Regions from separate parts of the Actinoplanes sp. CA-030573 genome, predicted to be linked through region 2. Evidence: riboswitches for the same ligand, from Rfam matches in the RefSeq annotation. Region 2 holds a riboswitch; each other region holds the start of a gene.
What was found. A riboswitch is a leader RNA that binds a small molecule or an ion and turns the genes downstream of it on or off. The one in region 2 is predicted to bind cobalamin.

Region 1 (4,369 bases), 860 kb from region 2:
GAAGAGATCGCCATGCTCGGCGACCCGGAGGTGCTGCTGCACCGGCGGCCGCCCACCCCGGGCCGGGCCGGGGTCGCGGCGAGCTATCTGGTCGACGACGTCGACGCCGTCACCGCCGCCGCCGAGAAGGCCGGCGCCGCGGTGATCGACCCGCCGGCCGTGCAGCCGTGGGGCGAGCGGCAGGCGGTGCTCACCGATCCGGACGGGCACGTCTTCTGTCTGGTGAGCCCGGGTAACGGGTAAGAGCGTCGCCATGGACGTCGTGATCGGCATCGACACCGGTACCACCGCCACCAAGGGCATCGCGGCCACCGCCGACGGCCGGCTGCGGGCGCACACCAGCGTCCACTATCCACTCGCCGTGCCCGGCCCGGGCCGCGCCGAGCTCGACCCCCAGCACCTGATCGACGCGGCGGTCAAGGCGCTCACCGACGTGGCCGCCGCCTGCCGCGAGCAGGGTGACGCGGTGCGGGCCGTCAGCCTGAGCGCGTTCCTGCACGCCCTGGCCCCGATGGACGCCGCCGGCCGCCCGCTCGGCCCGTTGGTCACCTGGGCCGACAACCGGGCCGGCGCCCAGTGCGACGAGATCATCGCGGCCGGCCGCGACAAGGCGCTGCAGGCCCGCACCGGCACGCCCGTGCATCCGATGTCGCCGCTCACCAAGCTCGCCTGGTGGCGGGCCACCGACCCCGAGCGGCTGCGGTCGACGCCGCGGTGGGGCGGGGTCAAGGAGCTGGTGCTGACCGCCCTCGCCGACGCGCCGTTCCTGCTCGACCTGTCGGTGGCCTCGGGCACCGGCCTTTACGACATCCACTCCCGCACGTGGGATCCCGAGGCGCTCGACATCGCGGGCGCCCGGCCCGGCCAGCTGGCCGAGGTCGTGCCGACCACCACCGTCCTGAAGCTGCGCCCCTCGATCGCGTCGGCGGCCGGGCTGCCGGCCGGCACCCCACTGGTGATCGGCGCGGCCGACGGGCCGCTGGCCAACCTCGGCCTCGGCGCCACGCCGGCCGGCGTCGCGGCCGTCTCGCTCGGCACCAGCGGCGCCCTGCGCACGGTCGTCGACCGGCCCACCGCCGACGCCGCCGGGCGGCTGTTCTGCTACGCGCTGACCGAGGACCGCTGGGTCATCGGCGGTGCGGTCAACAACGCCGGCTCGGTGGTGCGCTGGGCCGGGCAGAGCTTCGCGTCCGGCTTCGAGCGCCCCGGCGCCGAGGGCGAGGACGAGGACGAGCGCGACGCCGCCCTGCTCATGGAGGCGCAGAGCGTGGCGCCGGGCAGCGACGGGCTGCTCTGCCTGCCCTACCTGCTGGGCGAGCGCGCGCCGTGGTGGCGGGCCGGCATGCGCGGCGCCTACCTCGGGCTGCGCCGCGAGCACGGCCGCGCCCACCTGGTGCGCTCGGCGGTCGAGGGCGTGTGCCAGCAGCTGGCGCTGGTCCGCGACTCGTTCGCGGCCGAGGGCTTCCCGGTCACCGAGGTGCGGGCGACCGGGGGAGCGGTCGCGTCCGAGCTGTGGGTGGGCGTGCTGGCGGCCGCCCTCGACCTGCCGGTGGCGATCGCCGGCACCCCCGAGGGCACCGCGCTCGGCGCCTGCCTGCTCGGCCTGCACGCGCTGGGCGACCTGCCCGACCTCGACCGCGCCGCCGCGCTGATCGCGATCGGCACGCCGACCCGGCCCGACCCCGAGAACGCCGCCCTCTACGCCCGCCTGCGCCCGCTGATCGAGAAGTCGGCCCTGGCCACCATGGATATCGTGCGCGAGCTCGACCGCCTGGCCCCGCCGCTGGAGACGGCCGCCCACCCGTCTTAGAGATGGTGGTCACCGCTGGTCACGTTGACGGTCCGCCCGGCGGTGCGAAAGCATGGCGGGCGAGCGGTAGCGGAGGAACCCGGTGCGATTCCGGGACGGTCCCGCCACTGTGACCGGGTAGTGACCCGTCCCGTCGTCGTGGCCCATCGCCACGGCGTTTTGTCGTCGCGGCGTTCAGCGGTGTCGGGGAGCGTCGATCCGGGAGCCAGGAACTCCGGCCGCTCGTGACGCTCATCGTCCGGGCGTGGACACCCGGGCAGAAGGGACCTCCGTGACGCCGTACCCGTTCTCGGCCGTGGTCGGGCTTGCCGACCTGCGCCTCGCGCTGTTGCTCACCGCTGTCTCGCCGGATGTCGGCGGGGTTCTGGTGCGAGGAGAGAAGGGAACGGCGAAGAGCACGGTGGTGCGTGCCCTGGCCGCGCTGCTCCCGCCGGTCACGGTGGTCCGCGGCTGCCGCTTCGCCTGCGATCCGGCGGCGCCCGACCCGGCCTGCCCGGACGGCCCGCACGCGGCGCGCCCCGACGGCCCGCATCCGGCCGGCTCCGACGGCCCGCACGCGGCCGGCTCCGACGGCCCGCACGCGGCCGGCTCCGACGGCCCGCATCCGGCCGGCTCCGACGGCCTGCACCCGGCCGGCTCCGACGTCTCGCTCTCGGCCGGTATCCCGGCGCTGTCCCGGCCGGCCGCGCTGGTCGAGCTGCCGGTGGGGGCGACCGAGGACCGGGTGGTGGGCACGCTCGACATACAGCGTGCGCTGGCCGACGGGGTCAAGGCGTATGAGCCGGGCCTGCTCGCGGCCGCGCACCGCGGCGTGCTCTACGTCGACGAGGTCAACCTGTTGCCCGATCACCTGGTCGACCTGCTGCTGGACGCGGCGGCGATGGGCCGGGCCCACGTCGAGCGGGACGGGGTGTCGGTCAAGCACGCGGCCCGGTTCCTGCTGGTCGGCACCATGAACCCGGAGGAGGGCGAGCCCCGGCCGCAACTGGTCGACCGGTTCGGCCTGGTGGTGACCGTCGGGGCGCCGCGCGAGGCCCGGGAAAGGGCCGAGGTGGTGCGGCGGCGGCTGGCGTACGAGGCCGGCCCCGGCGACTTCGCGGTGCGTTTCGCCGACGACGAGCACGCGCTGTCGCAGCGGATCGTCGCGGCCCGGGAACGGCTGCCGCGGGTCGTCCTGCCGGACGGCGAGCTCGACCGGATCGCCCGGGTCTGCCTCGCCTACGGGGTGGACGGCATGCGCGCCGACATCGTGGTGGCCCGGTGCGCGGTGGCCCTGGCCGCGTGGCACGGCCGGGAGCGGGTCACGGCCGGCGACGTGCGCGACGCCGCCCGCCTGGCCCTGCCGCACCGGCGGCGGAAGGACCCGCTCGACCCGCCCGGCACCGACGAGCAGCGGCTCGAGGAGGCGCTGGCGGAGGCCGAGGCCGAGCTCGAACGCGAACGCGAACGCGCCGATCGGGAGCGAACCGAGCGGGAGTGCGCCGAGCGGGAGGAGCGCGAGCGCGACGGCGGCCCGGACGACGACCCCGACGGTGGCGGCTCGCCGACCGGCGGTCCCGACGATGCCAGCCCCGACGGCTCGGGCGGCTCCGACAGCTCGGGCGGCTCGGGCAACTTCGGTGGCCCAGGCCGTTCTGGTGGCTGGAGCGGCTCCGGTACCCCGGGCGACATTTCGGGAAAGTCGGATTTGGGAGCCAGGAGAGGCGTGGGTGCGGCGGATGGGACCGAACACGGCGGAGCAGGACGGGGCGGGCCGGGACAGGGCGGCCTGGAGCAGAGCGGGCCGGGACAGGGCGGGCCGGGGCAGGGCGGGCCGGGACAGAGTGAGCCGGGGCAGGGCGGGCCGGGGCAGGTCGCGGTTGCGGGGAGTCCCTATCGGACCCGGACGCTCTCGATTGCCCGTCGTGGGGAGGGTGGGCATGCGGGGCGGCGGTCGCCGGCGTTCTCGCGGCGCGGGCGGGTGATCGGCTCGCGCGAGCCGCGCGGCAAGCTGGCCGGGGCGCCGCATCTGCCCGCCACCCTGCGGGCCGCGCTGCACCGCGGCGCGCGGGACGTCCGCCCCCGCGACCTGCGCGAGTCGGTGCACGTCGGCCGCGAGGCGAACCTGGTGCTGTTCGTGGTCGACGCCTCGGGGTCGATGGCCGCCCGCAAGCGGATGGCCATCGTGAAGACCGCGGTGCTGTCGCTGTTGCGGGACGCCTACCAGCGGCGGGACCGGGTCGGGATGATCACCTTCCGCGGGCACGACGCCGAGCAGGTGCTGCCGCCCACGTCCAGCCATGAGGTCGGGGTGCTGCGGCTCGCCGCCCTGCGCACGGGGGGACGCACGCCGCTGGCCGCCGGTCTGCGCCGGGCCGCCGCCACCATCGCCACCGAGCGCCGCCGGGACCCGCGTCGGCGGCCGCTGCTGATCGTGGTCACCGACGGCCGTGCCACCAGCGGGCCGGACCCGGTCACCGTGGCGCCCGCCCTGGCCGGGGTGGCCACCGTGATCGTCGACTGCGAGTCCGGCCCGGTACGCCTCGGCCTGGCCGCCCGGCTCGCCTCCGCCCTCGGCGC
Region 2 (4,369 bases):
GCGGGATGCGTACTCGCGAACCGGCTCAGCGAAGACCCCGACCACCGCGTCCTGTTGCTCGAGGCCGGCGGACCTGACGACTCACCGGCCATCGCCATGCCCGTGGCCTTTCCGACCCTGTTCCACGGCCCGACCGACTGGGACTTCACCGCCCCCGCGCCCAACGGGCCCCGGCAGGCCCCCATCTACATCCCGCGCGGCAAAGTGCTCGGCGGCTCGTCGTCGCTGAACGCCATGATCTACATCCGGGGCAACGCCGTCGACTACGACGGCTGGGCCGCCGCCGGCGCTGACGGATGGACCTATCGTGACGTGCTGCCGTACTTCATGCGCGCCGAGGCCAACGAACGGCTGGCCGGCCCGTTCCACGGCACTGACGGGCCGCTGCACGTCGAGGACGGCGTCTACCACCACGAGCTGACCGACGCCTGGCTCGACTCCGTCACGCAGCACGGCCTGGACCTCACCGACGACTTCAACGGCGCCTCCCAGCTCGGTGCCGGCTACTACCAGACCACCACCTATCGACGGCACCGCTGGTCGACCGCAGCCGCCTACCTGCGTCCCGCCCTCGGCCGACCCAACCTGACGGTGCGCACCGGGGCGCTCGTGCAAACCCTGGTCGTGAAACAAGGCGCGGTCCGAGCAGTGCGCTACAGCATCGGCAACCAGGTCGTCGAGGCGGCCGCCGACGCAGAAGTCATCGTGAGCGCCGGCGCGATATCGTCCCCGCACCTGCTGCTGCGCTCCGGCATCGGGCCCGCCGACCACCTGCGCCGCCACGACATCGCGGTGCAGCTCGACCTGCCCGGCGTCGGCGCCAACCTCCACGACCACCCCACCCTGCCGATCATGTGGACCACGACAGGCACCACCGACCTGCGCTTCCTCGCCGCCGACCCCGCCGCGCAGGCCGAGTGGGCCGAACACGGCGACGGCCCGGCGTCATCGAACATCGGCGAGGCGGGCGGATTCCTGTCCACCACCGGTGGCATGGCGCCGGACATCCAACTGCACACCGCCGCGCTGCCCTTCGCCGACCGCGGCGACCCCGGTGCACCGGCCGCCTTCACCACACTCTTGACGGTGCTCACCCCGCCGGGCCGGGGGACCGTACGCCTGCGGGACCCCAACCCCGACACCGCCCCTGAGATCGACCTTCCCCTCTACGAGCGCGCCGACCGGGACCTGCTGTACGAGGGATACCGGCAGCTGATGTACCTATCCCAGGGCGCGAACCTCCGCCGGCTCTTCGACCAGCCATATCTGCGGGACCGCGACGATCTCGACAGCCACCAATTCGACACCTACGCGCGACAATGGATTCAGACGATTTACCACCCGGTCGGCACGTGCGCCATGGGCACCACCAATACCTCCGTCGTCGACCCGCAGCTGCGCGTGCACGGAATCGCCGGGCTACGCGTCGTCGACGCTTCGATCATGCCCACCGTCGTACGCGGCAACACCAATGCACCCACCATCATGATCGCCGAAAAGGCGGCCGACCTGATCGAGGGACGTCAAGCCCACGACCACCGGATCGCCCCCATCGAACTCGCGACCACCATGTAGGCCCTACCTTCGGTTGTTGCAGCCGCTCCGTTATGCCCGGAGGACGCCACACGCGGTCAGTCGAATCGGCTCGCGGCCTCCAAGGCGATATTGTGGCGCCGATCGTCACGCAGGCCCGGTTCAACCCCGGTGCCGGACGAGCGGCACCGGCAGGGGATCTGGTCTGAACAGCGGGGGCGCTGGCTGCGCTGCCGACCGCATTCGCATACGGGCTGGCTGGATCCCCAGCGTTGCCGCCACGTCAGACGGCGACGTCACGCCGGTCGGCCGGCCCGCGGGTCGGTGTCAGCTTCAGAAATAGCCGGCCGGACGCCGAACGGCGACAGGTGAACCGGGACTTCGGAAAGCAGATCACGGAAGGCGAGGCGGGGTGACCGTGAGGCGCGACACGCCGAATACACCATCTGGTGTTGCCTTCGATTGCGCCCACCCATATATGGTGTTGCTCGCAGCTGGTTCGAGCACCATCTCACGGTGACGCTCGAGGCAAGAGGGAACCCGGTGTGAGTCCGGGACTGCCCCGCAGCGGTAAGTGGGAACGAACGCCGTCACACAGCACTGGATCCGTACGGGTCTGGGAAGCGACGGCCGGTAGGCGACCGAATGGTCATGCCCGCGAGTCCGAAGACCTGCCAGCGCGCCGTACGCCACCGGGTGTGCGGCGGTTGAAGGCCGCGCGGGACGGCCGACGCCATCATGACGGCCGGACCGGGGCCGTCGGCGTCCCCGTGTGCCTGAACAGAGGCTTTTGGGGGGACGCGGAAATGACGGTCACGCAGGACAAGACAGCCGTGCCGGAGCAGCGGCGGCACGTGATGCAGGTACGTAAGCGCAACGGCGATCTGGAGACGGTCGACGTCAACAAGATCGTCAAGGCTGTCGAGCGGTGGGTAGCCGACCTCGACGAGGTGGATCCCCTGCGGGTCGCGACCAAGACGATCAGCGGCCTGTACGACGGCGCGACCACCGCCGAGCTCGACAAATTGTCCATTCAGACGTCGGCCGAGCTGATCGGCGAGGAGCCGCAGTACTCCAAGCTGGCCGCCCGCCTGCTCGCTGCGTACGTGGACAAGGAAGTTCGCCTGCAGGGGGTCGCGACGTTCAGCCAGTCCATCCGCTATGCCCACCAGCAAGGGCTGATCGGCGACGAGACCGCCGCGTTCGTCGCGAAGAACGCCCGCAAGCTCGACGACGCCGTCGACGTGACCGGTGACCTGCGATTTGAATACTTCGGGCTGCGTACGGTGGCCGACCGGTACCTGCTGCGCCACCCGCAGGAGCGTACGGTGGTCGAGACGCCGCAGTACTTCCTGCTGCGAGTCGCGTGCGGCCTGTCGCAGACGCCGGCTGAGGCGATCGGCTTCTACCGGCTCATGTCGAGTCTGGCTTATCTGCCCAGCTCGCCGACCCTGTTCAACTCGGGCACCCGGCACACCCAGATGTCGAGCTGCTTCCTGGTCGACTCCCCCAAGGACGAGCTCGACTCGATCTACGAGCGCTACCACCAGGTCGCGAAGCTGTCGAAGTTCTCCGGTGGCATCGGCATCTCTTGGTCGCGGGTGCGGGGCCGGGGTGCGCTGATCCGCGGCACCAACGGCAAGTCCAACGGCATCGTGCCGTTCCTCAAGACCCTCGACGCCGGTGTGGCCGCGGTCAACCAGGGCGGCCGGCGCAAGGGCGCGGCCTGCGTCTACCTCGAGCCGTGGCACCCGGATGTCGAGGAGTTCCTCGAGCTGCGCGACAACACCGGCGAGGAATCCCGGCGTACGCACAACCTGAACCTGGCCAACTGGATCCCGGACGAGTTCATGCGCCGGGTCGAGGCCGACGGTGACTGGTCGCTGATCGACCCGTCCGACGCGCCCGAGCTGCCCGACCTCTTTGGCGACGAGTTCGACCAGGCCTACCGAGCCGCGGAGAAGAAGGCCGTCAAAACCGTCAAGGCCCGGGACCTGTACGGGCGGATGATGCGCACGCTCGCGCAGACCGGCAATGGGTGGATGACGTTCAAGGACCGCGCGAACGCCCTGTCGAATCAGACCGGCGGCCCGGGCAACACGATCCACCTGTCCAACCTGTGCACCGAGATCCTCGAGGTCAACTCGGACGAGGAGACGGCGGTCTGCAACCTCGGCTCGATCAACCTCGGGGCGCACATCACCGACGGCGGCGTCGACTGGGAGACGCTACGCGCCACCGTCCGGACTGCGGTCGTATTCCTTGACCGGGTCATCGACATCAACTTCTACCCCTCGGAGCAGGCCGGGAAGTCGAACCCGCGCTGGCGGCCGATCGGGCTCGGGCTGATGGGTCTGCAGGACGCGTTCTTCCAGCTGCGGCTGCCGTTCGACTGCGCCGAGGCCAAGGACCTGTCGACGCGTGTGCAAGAGGAGATTTTCCTGACCGCGCTCGAGTCGAGCGTGGCCTTGGCTGAGCAGTTCGGCCCCCACCCGGCCTACCCGGAGACACGCGCTGCCAAGGGCGATCTACACCACGAGCTGTGGGGCGCCACCCCTGAGCAGACAGAGCGATGGGCCGGTCTCAAGGCCCGGATCGCCGAGCACGGCCTGCGCAACTCTCTGATGATCGCGATCGCGCCGACCGCCACCATCGCGTCGATCGCCGGCTGTTACGAGTGCATCGAGCCGCAGGTTTCCAACCTGTTCAAGCGCGAGACGATGTCCGGCGAGTTCCTGCAGATCAACTCCTATCTCGTCGGGGAACTAAAGGCTCGCGGCCTGTGGACCGCGGCGATCCGGGAGCAGATCAAGCGCGCCGAAGGCTCGGTGCAGGG
Region 3 (4,369 bases), 2.7 Mb from region 2:
TGGTCGTCCCGGGCCCGTGGGCGCGCTTCGCCGGCCGCCGGCAGGACGCGCTCGCCGCCCGCGACTTCGCCTGGCTGGTCGCGACGCTGCGGTCGGGTCCGCCGCCCGGGTTCTTCCGGCTCGGCTGGGTGCGCCGGCTGCCGAGTCTCAACGAGTTCTACGTGCATCACGAGGATGTGCGCCGCGCCAACGGCCTCGGTTCCCGTACGCACGACGCCGCGCTCGACGACGCCCTGTGGCGCAATGTGCGGCAGTCGGCCTGGTTCCTCGCCCGCCGCGTCCGGGTGGGTCTCGTCCTGCACCGCGCCGGATCGGGCCAGTCCGTCCGGGCGCGGCGCGGGGAGCCGGTCGCGGCGCTGGCCGGCCCGCCGGGCGAGCTGCTGCTCCACCTCTTCGGCCGGCAGCAGGCCGCCGACGTGGAGCTGACCGGTCCCGCCGAGGCGGTAGCCGCCGTGCGCGGCGCCCACTTCGGCATGTGACCCGCGTGATCGGCGAAGCGAGCCTCCGCCGCGCCCTGATCCGTGGCTGCGCCCGGCCGTCACCGCGGCGGTCGAGGCCTACGGGCGCCTGGGACCGGAGACGCTGTCGTGGGGCCCGCTGCACACCGATCCGGCACCGGAGGCGTTCCGCCTGGATCGCGGCTCGGGTAGCTGCGGCGTGATCGACTGGAGCACGGCAATGGCCGGTCCGCTGCTCTACGACCTGGGCTCGGCCGGCTCACCCCAAGCGGCGGACGCGACACGCCGACACAACCAATGGTGTTGCACTTTCTGCCTCACCCCAAGATATGGTGTCTCCCGCAGCTGGTTCGGTGATCCATCCGGGTCGTCGAGGCAAGAGGGAAGCCGGTGTGAATCCGGGACTGCCCCGCAGCGGTGAGTGGGAACGAAAGCCGTCACGAGCACTGGGCCCGGGCCTGGGAAGCGACGGCCGGTAGGAACAACAGCGCCCACGAGTCCGAAGACCTGCCAGCGCGCCGCACGCCGACCGGTGTGCGGCGGTCGAAGGCCGCGCGGGACGGCCGACGCCACCAGCCGGTCTGGCCGAGCCAGCCGGTGGCGTCCGCCCGCGCGTCCGTCAACGGACGAGGGGACGGGGAATGACGACCACCACGACGGTGCCGGAGCAGCGCCGGCACGTCATGCAGGTGCGGAAACGGAACGGCGACCTGGAGACGGTCGACGTCGGCAAGATCGTGCGGGCGGTGGAGCGCCAGGCGGCGGGGCTCGACGAGGTCGACCCGATGCGGGTGGCGACCAAGACGATCAGCGGGCTCTACGACGGCGCCACCACCGCCGAGCTGGACAAGCTGTCGATCCAGACCGCGGCGGAGCTGATCGGCGAGGAACCGCAGTACTCCCGGCTCGCCGCGCGACTGCTCACGGCGTACGTGGACAAGGAAGTTCGCCTTCAGGGTGTCGCGAGCTTCAGCCAATCCATCCGCTACGCGCACGGCCTGGGATTGATCGGGGACGCGACGGCGGAGTTCGTGGCCCGCAACGCGCGCAAGCTGGACGACGCCGTCGATCCGGAGAACGACAGGAGATTCGAATACTTCGGCGTCCGTACGGTGGCCGACCGTTACCTGCTGCGCCACCCGCACACCCGCCTGGTCGTCGAGACACCGCAGTACTGGCTGCTCCGGGTGGCGTGCGGCCTGTCGAGGACGCCGGCCGAGGCGATCGGGTTCTACCGCCTGATGGCGAGCCTCGCCTATCTGCCCAGCTCGCCCACCCTGTTCAACTCCGGCACCCGGCACACCCAGATGTCGTCGTGCTTCCTGGTCGACTCGCCGCGGGACGAGCTCGACTCGATCTACGAGCGCTATCACCAGGTCGCGAAGCTGTCCAAGTTCTCCGGCGGCATCGGCATCTCCTGGTCGCGGATCCGCGGGCGGGGCGCGCTGATCCGGGGCACGAACGGCCGGTCCAACGGCATCGTCCCGTTCCTGAAGACGCTCGACGCCGGGGTCGCCGCGGTCAACCAGGGCGGCCGCCGCAAGGGCGCGGCGTGCGTCTATCTCGAGCCGTGGCACCCGGACGTCGAGGAGTTTCTCGAGCTGCGCGACAACACCGGGGAGGACTCCCGGCGTACGCACAACTTGAACTTGGCGAACTGGATCCCGGACGAGTTCATGCGGCGGGTCGAGGCCGACGAGGACTGGTCGCTGGTCGACCCGTCCGACGCGCCGGAGCTGCCCGATCTGTTCGGTGAGGCGTTCGAGGAGGCCTACAAGCGGGCGGAGAAGAAGGCGGTCCGGACGGTCAAGGCGCGCGACCTCTACGGGCGGATGATGCGGACGCTCGCGCAGACCGGCAACGGGTGGATGACCTTCAAGGACGCGTCCAACCGGCTCTCCAACCAGACCGGCGGGCCCGGCAACACCATCCACCTCTCCAACCTCTGCACGGAGATTCTCGAGGTCAACAGCGACACCGAGACGGCGGTCTGCAACCTCGGCTCGATCAATCTGGGCGCGCACGTCACGGCCGAGGGGGTGGCATGGGAGAAACTGCGCGACACCGTACGTACGGCGGTCGTCTTCCTGGATCGGGTCATCGACATCAACTACTACCCGTCGGACCAGGCCGTCGCCTCCAACCCGCGCTGGCGTCCGGTCGGGTTGGGGCTGATGGGCCTGCAGGACGCGTTCTTCACGCTGCGCCTGCCGTTCGACTCGGCCGCGGCGCGGGAGCTGTCCACCCGCGTACAGGAGGAGATCTTCCTGACCGCGCTGGAGACCTCGGCCGGCCTCGCTTCGGAGTTCGGCCCGCACCCGGCGTTCGGCGAGACGCGCGCCGCCCGGGGCGAGCTGCACCCGCAGCTGTGGGGCGCGACGCCGGCGCAGACCGAGCGCTGGGCCGCGCTGAAGGACCGGATCGCCGCGACCGGCCTGCGCAACTCGCTGCTCGTCGCGATCGCGCCGACCGCCACCATCGCCTCCATCGCCGGCTGCTACGAGTGCATCGAGCCGCAGGTGTCCAACCTGTTCAAGCGCGAGACGATGTCGGGCGAGTTCCTGCAGATCAACACCTATCTGGTACGCGAGCTGAAGGCCCGTGGGCTGTGGACCGCCCCGATCCGCGAGCAGATCAAGCGGGCCGAGGGCTCGGTGCAGGGCATCGCCGAGCTGCCCGCCGACGTGCGTGAGCTGTTCCGTACGGCCTGGGAGCTGCCGCAGCGGGCATTGATCGACCTGGCCGCGGCCCGGGCCCCGTACATCGATCAGTCGCAGTCCTTGAACCTGTTCTTGAGCGCGCCCACCATTGGGAAGCTCTCGTCGATGTATCTGCATGCCTGGAAATCCGGGCTGAAGACGACGTATTACCTGCGCTCGCGGCCCGCGACGCGCATTCAGCAGGCGACCGTCGCGGTGATTCCCGCCTCGGACGCCGTCGCCTGCTCCCTGGAGAACCCCGAATCGTGTGAGGCCTGCCAGTAATGCTGCTCGACCCCGGAATGGACCTGACCCTGCGGCCGATGAAGTACCCGCATTTCTTCGACCACTTCAAGGACGCGATCAAGAACACCTGGACGGTGGAGGAGGTCGACCTGCACTCCGACCTCGCCGACCTGTCCAAGCTGTCGGCGGCCGAGCGGCACCTGGTGTCGCGGCTGGTGGCGTTCTTCGCGACCGGCGACACGATCGTCGCCAACAATCTGGTGCTGAACCTCTATCAGCACGTGAACTCCCCGGAAGGACGGCTTTATCTCTCCCGGCAACTGTTCGAGGAGGCCGTGCACGTCCAGTTCTATCTGAACCTGCTGGACACGTACGTTCCCTCCGAGGAGGCGCGTTTCGAGGCGTTCGCCGCGGTCGAGAACATTCCGTCGATCGCCCGCAAGGCCGAGTTCTGCTTCCGCTGGATCGACTCGATCTTCGAGCTGCGGTCGCTGGCCACGCGCGCCGATCGGCGGGCCTTCCTGCTGAACCTGATCTGTTTCGCGGCGTGCATCGAGGGCCTCTTCTTCTACGGCGCCTTCGCGTACGTCTATTTCCTGCGCTCCCGGGGGCTGCTGCACGGGCTGGCGTCCGGCACGAACTGGGTGTTCCGCGACGAGTCCATGCACATGGCGTTCGCCTTCGACGTCGTCGACACCGTACGGAAGGAGGAGCCGGATCTGTTCGACGGCGAGATGGAGCAGCAGGTACGCGACATGCTCGCCGAGGCCGTCGAGTGCGAGGTGCAGTTCGCCGAGGACCTGCTCGCCCAGGGCGTCTCCGGCCTGTCCCTCGCCGATATGCGTTCCTATCTCGAGCACGTGGCCGACCGCCGGCTGGCCGTGCTCGGCATCGAGCCGCTCTACGGCAGCGGGAACCCGTTCGCCTTCATGGAGTTGCAGGACGTCCAGGAGCTGTCGAACTTCT

Region 1: it holds a riboswitch for cobalamin, as region 2 does, so the genes downstream of both, ACQP2F_RS28970 (VWA domain-containing protein) here and ACQP2F_RS32675 (ribonucleoside-diphosphate reductase subunit alpha) in region 2, are expected to answer to the same signal.
Region 3: it holds a riboswitch for cobalamin, as region 2 does, so the genes downstream of both, ACQP2F_RS20660 (ribonucleoside-diphosphate reductase subunit alpha) here and ACQP2F_RS32675 (ribonucleoside-diphosphate reductase subunit alpha) in region 2, are expected to answer to the same signal.

Annotation. Positions count from the first base shown of each region.
Region 1 is NZ_CP192038.1:6,257,578-6,261,946, reverse strand. It holds gene ACQP2F_RS28980 (VOC family protein) at 1-243, shown strand, start outside; gene ACQP2F_RS28975 (gluconokinase) at 254-1,810, shown strand; cobalamin riboswitch at 1,858-2,048, shown strand; gene ACQP2F_RS28970 (VWA domain-containing protein) at 2,055-4,369, shown strand, end outside.
Region 2 is NZ_CP192038.1:7,115,764-7,120,132, forward strand. It holds gene ACQP2F_RS32670 (GMC family oxidoreductase) at 1-1,575, shown strand, start outside; cobalamin riboswitch at 2,012-2,226, shown strand; gene ACQP2F_RS32675 (ribonucleoside-diphosphate reductase subunit alpha) at 2,340-4,369, shown strand, end outside.
Region 3 is NZ_CP192038.1:4,433,267-4,437,635, reverse strand. It holds gene ACQP2F_RS20670 (TIGR03085 family metal-binding protein) at 1-479, shown strand, start outside; partial or broken gene ACQP2F_RS20665 (phosphotransferase enzyme family protein) at 526-660, shown strand; cobalamin riboswitch at 788-987, shown strand; gene ACQP2F_RS20660 (ribonucleoside-diphosphate reductase subunit alpha) at 1,100-3,442, shown strand; gene ACQP2F_RS20655 (ribonucleotide-diphosphate reductase subunit beta) at 3,442-4,369, shown strand, end outside.